DNA from 2 places in the Streptomyces sp. NPDC044002 genome. Region 1 is predicted to be linked to the other one. Evidence: riboswitches for the same ligand, from Rfam matches in the RefSeq annotation. Region 1 holds a riboswitch; the other holds the start of a gene.
What was found. A riboswitch is a leader RNA that binds a small molecule or an ion and turns the genes downstream of it on or off. The one in region 1 is predicted to bind cyclic di-AMP.
Positions count from the first base shown of each region.

Region 2: it holds a riboswitch for cyclic di-AMP, as region 1 does, so the genes downstream of both, AC07A6_RS11500 (transglycosylase family protein) here and AC07A6_RS00330 (M23 family metallopeptidase) in region 1, are expected to answer to the same signal.

Region 1 covers NZ_JBWKEZ010000001.1:82,640-88,342, forward strand. The annotation lists gene AC07A6_RS00320 (M16 family metallopeptidase) at 1-1,189, shown strand, start outside; gene AC07A6_RS00325 (M16 family metallopeptidase) at 1,210-2,577, shown strand; cyclic di-AMP (ydaO/yuaA leader) riboswitch at 2,795-2,952, shown strand; gene AC07A6_RS00330 (M23 family metallopeptidase) at 2,965-3,768, shown strand; gene AC07A6_RS00335 (GntR family transcriptional regulator) at 3,949-4,614, shown strand; gene AC07A6_RS00340 (HPr family phosphocarrier protein) at 4,817-5,098, opposite strand; gene AC07A6_RS00345 (bifunctional acetate--CoA ligase family protein/GNAT family N-acetyltransferase) at 5,309-5,703, shown strand, end outside.
Region 2 covers NZ_JBWKEZ010000011.1:119,373-125,075, reverse strand. The annotation lists gene eno (phosphopyruvate hydratase) at 50-1,336, opposite strand; gene AC07A6_RS11500 (transglycosylase family protein) at 1,653-2,399, opposite strand; cyclic di-AMP (ydaO/yuaA leader) riboswitch at 2,402-2,576, opposite strand; gene AC07A6_RS11495 (LysM peptidoglycan-binding domain-containing protein) at 2,852-3,901, opposite strand; gene AC07A6_RS11490 (cytochrome P450 family protein) at 4,029-5,255, opposite strand; gene AC07A6_RS11485 (globin domain-containing protein) at 5,453-5,703, shown strand, end outside.

The sequences.
Region 1 (5,703 bases):
GACCGGTCTGGCTCACCTCTTCGAGCACCTGATGTTCCAGGGTTCCGCGAGCGTACCGGGCAACGGGCACTTCGAGCTCGTCCAGGGCGCCGGCGGCTCGCTGAACGGCACCACCAGCTTCGAGCGCACCAACTATTTCGAGACGATGCCGGCCCACCAGCTGGAGCTCGCCCTGTGGCTGGAGGCGGACCGCATGGGCTCGCTGCTGGCCGCCCTGGACGACGAGTCCATGGAGAACCAGCGCGACGTCGTCAAGAACGAGCGCCGCCAGCGGTACGACAACGTCCCCTACGGCACCGCGTTCGAGAAGCTCACCGCCCTCGCCTACCCGGAGGGCCACCCGTACCACCACACCCCGATCGGCTCGATGGCCGACCTGGACGCCGCGTCCCTGGAGGACGCGCGCAACTTCTTCCGCACGTACTACGCGCCCAACAACGCCGTCCTGTCGGTCGTGGGCGACATCGACCCGGAGCGCACCCTCGCCTGGATCGAGAAGTACTTCGGCACCATCCCGGCGCACGACGGCAAGCAGCCGCCGCGCGACGGCTCGCTCCCGGAGGTCATGGGCGGGCAGCTGCGCGAGGAGATCGTCGAGGAGGTCCCGGCGCGTGCGCTGATGGCCGCCTACCGCCTGCCGCACGACGGCACCCGCGAGTGCGACGCCGCCGACGTGGCGCTGACCGTGCTGGGCGGCGGCGAGTCCTCCCGCCTGCACAACCGCCTGGTACGCCGTGACCAGACGGCCGTGGCCGCCGGGTTCGGCATGCTGCGCCTGGCCGGCGCGCCCTCGCTGGGCTGGCTGGACGTCAAGACCTCCAGCGGTGTCGAGGTGCCGGCCATCGAGGCGGCCGTCGACGAGGAGCTCGCGCGGTTCGCCGCCGAGGGCCCGACGGCCGAGGAGATGGAGCGCGCCCAGGCGCAGCTGGAGCGCGAGTGGCTGGACCGGCTCGGCACGGTGGCCGGCCGCGCCGACGAACTGTGCCGCTTCGCGGTGCTGTTCGGCGACCCCCAGCTCGCCCTGACCGCCGTCCAGCGGGTGCTGGACGTCACCGCCGAGGAGGTGCAGGCCGTGGCCGCGGCCAGGCTGCGCCCCGACAACCGCGCGGTGCTGGTCTACGAGCCGCTGGCCGGCGCCGAGGCCCACGAGACCGAGCAGCACGACGAGAACGAGGGGGCGGAGCAGTGAGCGACACCGCAGCCGTCACGATGACCTTCCACCCGCGGCCGCAGGCCGGCGAGGCGAAGCCGTGGGCCTTCCCGGCCCCGGAGCGCTCCACGCTCTCCAACGGCCTGACCCTGCTGCGCTGCCACCGCCCCGGCCAGCAGGTGGTGGCGGTCGAGGTCAACCTCGCGGCCCCGCTGGACGCCGAGCCCGAGGGCCTCGACGGGGTGGCCACCATCATGGCCCGCGCCCTGTCGGAGGGCACCGACAAGCACTCCGCCGAGGAGTTCGCCGCCGAGCTGGAGCGCTGCGGCGCCACCCTCGACGCCCACGCCGACCACCCCGGCCTGCGGGTCTCCCTGGAGGTCCCGGCCTCCCGGCTGCCGAAGGCGCTCGCCCTGCTCGCGGAGGCCCTGAGCGCGCCCGCCTTCGCCGACGGCGAGGTCGACCGCCTGGTGCGCAACCGGCTCGACGAGATCCCGCACGAGCTGGCCAGCCCGCAGCGCCGCGCCGCCAAGGAGCTCTCCAAGGAGCTGTTCCCGGCCGCGCTGCGCATGTCCCGCCCGCGCCAGGGCACCGAGGAGACGGTCGCGCGGATCGACTCCGGGGCCGTACGCGCCTTCTACGAGGCCCACGTACGCCCCTCCACCGCCACCGCGGTGGTCGTCGGCGACCTGACCGGCATCGACCTGGACGCCCTGCTGGCGGACACCCTGGGCGCCTGGACCGGCGACACCGCCCCGGCCCGCCCCGTGCAGCCGGTGACGGCCGACGACACGGGCCGCGTGGTCATCGTGGACCGGCCCGGCGCCGTCCAGACGCAGCTGCTGATCGGCCGGATCGGCCCGGACCGGCACGACATCGTCTGGGCCCCGCAGGTGCTCGGCACCTACTGCCTCGGCGGCACCCTCACCTCCCGCCTGGACAAGGTGCTGCGCGAGGAGAAGGGCTACACCTACGGCGTGCGCGCCTTCGGGCAGGTGCTGCGTTCGACCGCCGACGGCAAGGGCGCCTCGATGCTCGCCATCAGCGGTTCGGTGGACACCCCCAACACGGGTCCGGCGCTGGAGGACCTGTGGAAGGTGCTGCGGACCCTCGCGGAGGGCGGACTGACCGACGCGGAGCGGGACGTGGCGGTGCAGAACCTGGTGGGCGTGGCCCCGCTGAAGTTCGAGACGGCCGCCTCCGTCGCCGGCACGCTGGCCGACCAGGTCGAGCAGGAGCTGCCGGACGACTACCAGGCGCGGCTGTACGCGCGGCTGGCCGAAACCGGTACGGCGGAGGCCACTTCGGCCGTGGTGAACGCCTTCCCGGTGGACCGTCTGGTCACCATCCTGGTGGGCGACGCCGCGCAGATCGAGGAGCCCGTCCTGGCCCTCGGGATCGGTGAGGTCACCGTCGTCTCCAACTGAGCGGCGCGAGACCCGGGACGGGCCGGGATCCGGCCCGTCACCAGGGGGCTCCGGTGGAACATCCACCGGAGCCCCCTTTGTCCGTTTGATGGCGTGGTTGCAGGTATGCGGTGTGGCGTACGCAACAAAAGCGCTCGTCTGTTTGGCGATTGACTGATGATCCGCCTAGCGTCGGCCGTGCTGTTCGTCAGTTTGTACCCGCCGCACCCGCGGCACCGGACAGCGATCGCCGAGTCCCCGTCAGGCGCGAGCCTGGGGAGCCGGGGACCCACATGTCCCTGGGGTGAATCGGACCCCCTCGTCAGAGGAGGCCCGTAGGAGACCTTCCTGCTCCGAACCCGTCAGCTAACCCGGTAGGCGAGAGGGAAGGAAAGGATCACCCCCTTCATGGCGTTTGGCAGTCGTGCCGCCGGTTCTGGTAAGCACCGTGGTTCCAGCCGTCTGAGCCGCAAGACCGCCGGCTTCGCCGGCGTCGCCGCCCTCGCCACCACGGGCGTGGTCGGCACCCTGGCCGCTCCGGCCTTCGCGGCGGACAACAGCAGCTCCCCGTCCATGGAGGAGACCGGTCAGAACGCGATCGTCGTCGCCGACGGTCTGCAGGACGACATCGAGGTCCAGGCCGCCACCCAGCAGAGCGCCGCCGAGGCCGTCGCCGCGCAGGCGCAGGCCGAGGCCGAGGCGAAGACGCGCGCCGCCGAGGCGAAGCGCACCGCCGAGGCCAAGGAGAAGGCCGAGCGCGAGGCCGCCGAGAAGGCCGCCCAGGAAGAGGCCCGCAAGCGCCTCAACACCTTCGTCTCCCCCATCGAGGGCTCGTACGTCAGCACCTCGTACGGCGCGGGCGGCGGCATGTGGTCCTCCGGCAGCCACACGGGCATCGACTTCCACGCCGATTCCGGCACCTCCGTCCACGCCGTGGGCGCGGGTACCGTCGTCGAGGCCGGCTGGGGCGGCGCCTACGGCAACAACGTCGTGATCCGTCACAACGACGGCACCTACACCCAGTACGGCCACCTGGACTCGCTGAGCGTCTCCGCCGGCCAGACGGTCACCCCGGGCCAGCAGATCGGCCTGTCGGGCTCCACCGGCAACTCCAGCGGTCCGCACCTGCACTTCGAGGCCCGCACCGGCGCCACGTACGGCACGGACATCAACCCGCTGGCCTACCTGCGCAGCCACGGCGTGGGCATCTGACCCGCAGGTACGCAGCACGCTTCACCGAAGAAGGCCCCGGCTCACAGAGCCGGGGCCTTCTTCGTATTTCCAGCCCTGTTTCCAGCCCTGTTTCCGGCCCCGCTCGGAATTCACCGCGTTGTGCAATAGAGTCGCAGCACGGCCACGATAAACCGAACCGAAACCAGCGGAGGTCCGGCCTTGCGTATTCCGGCGCACGCGGTGTGCACAGCGATTCGCGACGACATCGTCTCCGGTTTCTTCGGGCCGGGCGGCCGGCTGACCGAGGAGGTGCTCGCCCGCCGCTACGGGGTCTCGCGCGTCCCGGTCCGCGAGGCGCTGCGGACCCTGGAGTCCGAGGGCTTCGTCATCACCCGGCGGCACGCGGGCGCCTGCGTGGCCGAGCCGACCGCGCAGGAGGCCGCCGACCTGCTGGAGCTGCGGATGATGCTGGAGCCGCTCGCCGCCTCCCGGGCCGCCCGCCGGCGCACCGACGGCCACCTCAAGGTGTTGCGCGGACTGGTCAGGCTCGGCCGGGAGCGGGCCGGCCGGGCCCAGGGGGAGGACCTGCGCTCGCTGGGGAGCTGGTTCCACGAGACGCTGGCCCAGGCCTCGGTGAGCCCGGGGCTGATCGCCCTGCTGACCCAGACCCGGCACAAGATCGCCTGGATGTACGTGGTGGAGGCACCCGCGCAGCCCGCGGAGTGCTGGGCCGAGCACGCCGCGATCGTGGACGCCGTCGCACGCGGCGACGCGGAGCGGGCCAGGGCCCTGACCGCGCTGCACGCGCAGCGGTCGGCCGGGGCGCACCGGCCGCGGGTGAGGAATCCGCAACCTGCCGTAAACACGGCGAGCTCTCCGAATTAACAATTCCCGTATACAACGGAGGGATATCCCGGCCGGCCCGGACGGATCGGATGGCGGCGGAATTCCCGCCCGCTTTTATCCTGCTGTGGCCCGGCCGCGTCCCGTCGCGCAGAATTCGCGGATTCCCCGAACGCGAAAACGCGGAAGCCGCAGCCCCCGGGGTGGTGGGGACTGCGGCTTCCGGTCTACCGGACCCGAAGGGTCAGACGGTCTCGGGGAGCTCCTCGAGACCCTCGGCGACCAGCTTCGCGAGGCGGTCGAGCGCGGCGTCCGCGCCCTCGGCGTCGGAGGCCAGGACGATCTCCTCGCCGCCCTGGGCGCCCAGGCCCAGGACCGCCAGCATCGACGCGGCGTTGACGGGGTCGCCGCCGGCCTTCGCGATGGTCACCGGGACTCCGGAGGCGGTGGTCGCCCGGACGAAGATCGAGGCGGGACGAGCGTGCAGGCCCTCGGCCCAGCCGACGTTGACGCGGCGCTCTGCCATGGTGATGCCCTTCAGGTTCTACGGGTTGTCTAGACCAGTCTCTCACGCCGTCCGGAATGCTCGGACCGACCTTCGGCCCGTGTCCACCGCCGTTCGACCCTCCCCAGCTTGCACTGGTTCGCCCCGGTGCGCCGCATTCGCCGCGCGCTCGCCGAACGGGCCGCCCACCGCACCCGCACACCCGGCCGGACCGCCCCTTAAGGTGGCCCCATGACCACCGCGTCGGACCCCTCGTACCCGGCCCACTGGGAAGCGGACGTCGTGCTGCGCGACGGCGGCACCGCCCGGATCCGCCCCATCACCACCGAGGACGCGGGCCGCCTGGTCAGCTTCTACGAACAGGTCTCGGACGAGTCGAAGTACTACCGCTTCTTCGCGCCCTACCCCCGCCTCTCGGACCGCGACGTCCGCCGCTTCACGCACCACGACTACGTCGACCGGGTCGGCCTCGCCGCGACCATCGGCGGGGAGTTCATCGGCACGGTCCGCTTCGACCGCATCGGCCCCGACGGGCGGCCCGCCTCCGCCCCCGCCGACGAGGCCGAGGTCGCCTTCCTCGTCCAGGACGCCCACCAGGGCCGCGGGGTCGCCTCCGCCCTCCTGGA
Region 2 (5,703 bases), on a different contig from region 1:
GGCTGGGGCACCAGGGGTGTCCCCCGGGGGCCTTCGCCCTGAGGCGGTGTCAGCCCTTGAAGCGCGGGAAGGCGCTGCGGCCGGCGTACACGGCGGCGTCGTCGAGGATCTCCTCGATGCGCAGCAGCTGGTTGTACTTGGCGACGCGGTCCGAGCGGGCCGGGGCGCCGGTCTTGATCTGACCGCAGTTCACGGCGACGGCGAGGTCGGCGATGGTGACGTCCTCGGTCTCACCGGAGCGGTGCGACATCATGCACTTGAAGCCGTTGCGCTGGGCCATCTCGACGGCGTCGAGGGTCTCGGTCAGCGAACCGATCTGGTTCACCTTCACGAGCAGGGCGTTCGCGGAGCCCTCCTCGATGCCGCGGGCCAGGCGCTCGGGGTTGGTGACGAAGAGGTCGTCGCCGACGATCTGGACCTTGGAGCCCAGGCGGTCGGTGATGGTCTTCCAGCCGGCCCAGTCGTCCTCGAAGAGCGGGTCCTCGATGGAGACGAGCGGGTACGCCTCGACGAGCTCGGCGTAGTAGTCCGTCATCTCGGCGGCCGAGCGGGACTGGCCCTCGAACTCGTACTTGCCGTCCTTGTAGAACTCGGACGCGGCGACGTCGAGCGCGAGCGCGATGTCCTTGCCCGGGGTGTAGCCGGCCTGCTTGATGGCCTCGAGGATGAGGTCGAGCGCGGCACGGTTGGACTCCAGGTTCGGGGCGAAGCCGCCCTCGTCACCGAGACCGGTGGAGAGGCCCTTGGTGTGCAGGACCTTCTTGAGGGTGTGGTAGACCTCGGCACCCCAGCGCAGCGCCTCGGAGAAGGACTCCGCGCCGATCGGGGCGATCATGAACTCCTGGATGTCGACGTTGGAGTCGGCGTGCGACCCACCGTTGAGGATGTTCATCATCGGAACGGGCAGCAGGTGCGCGTTCGGGCCGCCGAGGTAGCGGAACAGCGGCAGGTCCGAGGCCTCGGACGCGGCGTGCGCGACGGCGAGGGAGACGCCGAGGATGGCGTTGGCGCCGAGCGAGCCCTTGTTGTCGGTGGCGTCGAGGTCGAACATGGCCTGGTCGATCAGGCGCTGCTCGGTGGCGTCGTAGCCGACGAGCTCCGGCCCGATCTGCTCGATGACGGCGAGGACGGCCTTCTCCACGCCCTTGCCCATGTAACGGTTGGGGTCACCGTCACGGAGCTCGATGGCCTCGAAGGCACCGGTGGAGGCGCCGGACGGAACGGCAGCACGGCCGGTGCTGCCGTCGTCGAGGCCCACCTCGACCTCGACCGTGGGGTTGCCTCGGGAGTCCAGGATTTCCCGGGCTACGACGACGTCGATGGACGGCACGAGCATCTCCTTCTGGGATGTGACGCTGGGTGTGCGGTGGCGTGTGGGCCGTGGGACGGCCCTGCCGACTAGAGCCTAACCGGCTCCGGGGTGTGGGCTGCCCGACCGCCCGGCTCCTGGGACGAAAAAGGGTCCGAATACCCGTCTTCCGGGACATAGGACCCTTGATTTCGTGCGCATGCGGGGGTGCCGGGCAGCGGAGGCCGGTGCTCCGGTTCCGGAATGCGGTGACCTGCGGACGACACGCCGCCGCCCGGCGCGTGGGGGGATACGCGCCGGGCGGTGGGGATGCTGCGGGGTGCCGCGAGTGTTACGCGGACGTTCAGGCGAGCTTCAGCTTCTGGCCCGGGAAGATCAGGTCGGCGTCGGAGACGGTGTCCTTGTTGAGCTCGAAGAGCTTCTCCCAGCCGCCCTTGACCTTGTTGGCGTCGGCGATGGTGCCGAGGGTGTCGCCTTCCTTGACCGTGTAGGTGCCACCGGTGGCCGGGGTGCCGGTCGACGGCTTCGACGGCTTCGACGGCGTCCAGTTGCCGGCACCGGAGCCGGAGCCCTTGGTCTCGGTCTCGGTCTTCGGCGTGGACGGCTTGGCCGGGGCGGGCTTCGCCGGGGCCGGCTTGGCCGGAGCGGGCTTGGCCGGGGCCGGCTTCGTCTCGGGCTTCGGCTTGGCCGGGGTGGTCGAACCGCCGCCGTTGTACGAGGAGTTGGACAGGCCGACGCCGCAGTGCGGCCAGGCGCCCTTGCCCTGGCCCTTGAGGACCTTCTCGGCGATGGCTATCTGCTGGCCCTTGGTGGCCTGGTTGGCCTGCGAGGCGTACGCCTTGCCGCCGTACGCGGCCCACGTGGAGGCGGAGAACTGCAGACCGCCGTAGTAGCCGTTGCCGGTGTTGATGGACCAGTTGCCGCCGGACTCGCAGGCGGCGACCTTGTCCCACTCGGCCGCGGTGGCGGCGCTGGCGGTACCGGCGGCCATCAGCGGGGCCGCGACGGCGACACCGGCGACACCGGCGAGCGTGACGATGCGGACGGCCTTGGAGCCGCGGCGGTGCTTGCCCTTGCCGGAAAGCAGCATGGATCTCTCCTCACCGACGCCTTCGAGGTGAGCTGTCGGGTTCGGGCGGATGAGTTGCCCGGTCACGCGGATTGCGGCGCGTGTCTTCACCCCTAGCCGGTACGCGGACCGTCTCTCAACGGCCTTTCCCGGCGCCTACCTTGGTTCCCCCGCTCCTGCCTTCGGCGCTTGCGCGACGACTGTTCCCTCCGTCCGCCGGCAGGATTCGGCGATGCGGTCGAAGGAGCCCGCGGTGGCGAGCGATTCAGAAGGTAGACAGGTCTCTCCCCGATGTTCAACGTGCGATTTTGGGGAGAAACCGGCCTACTTGCCACTCTCGGAAGCACGTTTGTGCAGGTGAGAGGGGGGTTTGCAACAGTTCCGGAACGAGACACGCCAGTTGTCCGGAAGAGATGCATGTCTCATTTGGCGATAACGGACATTCAACTCTTAATGGATGTCCGAACTGCCCCCTATTTCTTGGTTAGATCCAGGTTCTGCCCGGGCTTGATGAGGTCCGCGTCCCCACCGATGACCTGCTCGTTGGCCTTGTAGAGCTCGCCCCAACCGCCCTTGACGCCCTTGGCCTTCGCGATGTCCGAAAGGCTGTCACCCGGCTTCACGGTGTAGACGGGCTCCGCGGCGGGCGCTGACGCCGTGCCAGGCGCCGCCGGCACCTCGACGGCGGCCGGGCCGCGGTGCTTGCCCGAGCCGTCGGCCGCCCCGGCGGACGGGGTGCCCGTCGGGTCGCCCGGGGTGGCCGGGGCGGTGGGCGTGGCGCCCGGGGCGGGAGTGGCGCCCGGGGTGGCCGGGGCCGTCGGGGTGGCGCCCGGAGTGGTCGGGGTGCCCGGCGCCGTGGGCGTGGGCGTGCCCGGGGTGGGGGTGCCCGGCGTGGGCGTGGCGGGGTTGGTGGGCTGGACCGTGAAGTCCGGCTCGGGCATGACGGGCAGTCCGCTGGAGGGGCCCAGCGGGTAGTCCGGGAGCCCGCTCGGGTTGGACGACGCGCCCGGCGCCGGGGTCGGGGCCCCGAAGTCCGTGGACGGCTTGCCCTTGCCCGTCTTCGGCACCGAGTCGTCGGGCCGGGTCGGGGTGGGCGCGACGGGCCCGGGGTTCAGCTTGTCGCCCGGGTCCACCTCGGGCGCGGGGCCCTGCTGGGTCAGCCCGGCCGAGGCGGAGCACAGCGGCCACGCCTGGGGGCCCTGGGAGGCCAGCACCCGCTCGGCGACCGCGATCTGCTGGGAGCGGCTGGCGAGGTCGGGGCGCTCCGCGTACGCGAGTCCGCCGGCGTTGCGCCACTGCTCCAGGGTGAACTGCAGGCCGCCGTAGGCGCCGCTGCCGGAGTTCGCGCTCCAGGTGCCGCCGCTCTCGCAGTCGGCGACCTTGTCCCACGTGGCGGTGTCGGCCGCGTTCGCACCTGTGGCGGCGAGCAGCGGCATGGCCAGCGCGGAGCCTGTGACTCCTGCGGTGACGACGATCGCGGGTACCTGGCGGGGGCGTCTGTGGCGGCCGTTCCCGGGAAGCATGAGACTGCACCTTTCGCATAACGGCGGGGTAACGGCAGAACCTAGCCGCCTTCGAACGGATGTCACAAGTTCGACGGTGGACCTATGTAGGAACTGACTTCCGGTCAGTCCGGCTTCCCCCGCGCCCTCAACCGTTCGGGACTGTGAAGCGGACGGGGAGGGTGCGCAGGCCCCTCATGATGAGCCCGCCGCGCCAGCGCAGGTCCGTAGGGGGAATCGCAAGTTCCAGATCCGGCAGACGCTTCAGCAAAGTTCCGAGCGCCGTCTGCCCTTCGAGACGGGCCAGCGGAGCGCCGAGGCAGTAGTGGATCCCGTGGCCGTATCCGAGGTGCTGGTTGTCACTCCGGGAGAGGTCCAGGGTGTCCGGTTCGGCGAACCGCTCCGGGTCGCGGTCGGCCGCCGCGAGGACCACCAGCACGGGGTCCCCCGCCGCGATGTCCTGCCCGCCGAGGGTCAGCGGCCGGGTGGCGAACCGCCAGGTGGCGAGCTCCACGGGGCCGTCGTAGCGCAGCAGTTCCTCGACGCCGGTCTCCAGCAACGCGCTCTCCCCGGCCGCGAGGGAGGCCTGGAGGCGCTCGCGCTGGTCCGGGTTCATGAAGAGGGAGTGGATGCCGTTGCCGATGAGGTTGACGGTCGTCTCGAAGCCGGCGAAGAGCAGGATGAAGGCCATCGCGGTGGCCTCCGCCTCCGTCAGGTGGTCTCCGTGGTCACTTGCCCGGATCAGATCGGAGATGAGGTCATTGCCCAGATCATCCCGCTTGCGGTGGATGAGTTCCCCGAGATAGGTACGCATCTGCTTCACCGAGCGGGCGACGCCGCCGCGCGGGCCGCCACCGTGCCGGATCATCATCCCGGCCCAGTCGCGGAAGTCGTCCTGGTCCTCCCGCGGTACGCCGAGCATCTCGCAGATGGCGTAGATGGGGAGCGGGAACGCGAACTCGTGGATGAGGTCCGCCTCCCCCTTCTCCATGAACTGATCGATGAGGTGGTCGGTCAGCTCCTGCACCCGCGGAGTGAACTCGGCCACACGGCGCGGGGTGAACGCCTTCGACACCAGCCGCCGCAGCCGGGTGTGGTCCGGCGGGTCGATGTTCAGCAGGTGCGTCATCAGCTCCGCCTTGCGCTCCCCCGGGATCCCGGTCTTGCCCTTGGCGTGCGCCGGCTCCGCGTGGTGCGCCGGGTTCTTGCTCAGCCGCTGGTCCGCGAGGGCCTGGCGGGCGTCGGCGTACCGCGTCACCAGCCAGGCCTCCACCCCGCTGGGGAGCCTGGTGCGGTGCACCGGGGAGTGCTCGCGCAGCCAGGCGTAGGCCGGATACGGGTCGGTCGCGAACTCCCAGTCGAAGAGCACCGGCATCTCGGGGAGGGACGGGTCGGGCTGGGCGGCGGAGGTCTGATCGTGCACCCGTCGACCGTATCCCGGCTCGCCACCGGCCATCCCTTATGGCCGCTTCGTCGCGGCTGTCCGCAGATCGGACATCACTTGACGTCAGGTTCTGCGACATTCCTACTTTCGGTTCTGTGGATGTGAGGATCTTGAAAAGCAGTTTCGCGGTGGTGGAGAGAAGGGCCGAGCACGCGGTCAAGTACTTCTACTCCCACCTCTTCTGGCACAACCCCGGACTCCGCGGACTCTTCCCGTCCTCCGCCGAGGACATGGAACGCCAGCGCGACCGGCTCTTCGCCGCGCTCACCCACGTCGTCGCCCACCTGGAGAGCGGGACCCTCGTCCCCTATCTACGCGACCTCGGACGCGACCACCGCAAGTTCCTCGTCGGCCCCGAGCACTACGCGGCCGTCGGCAC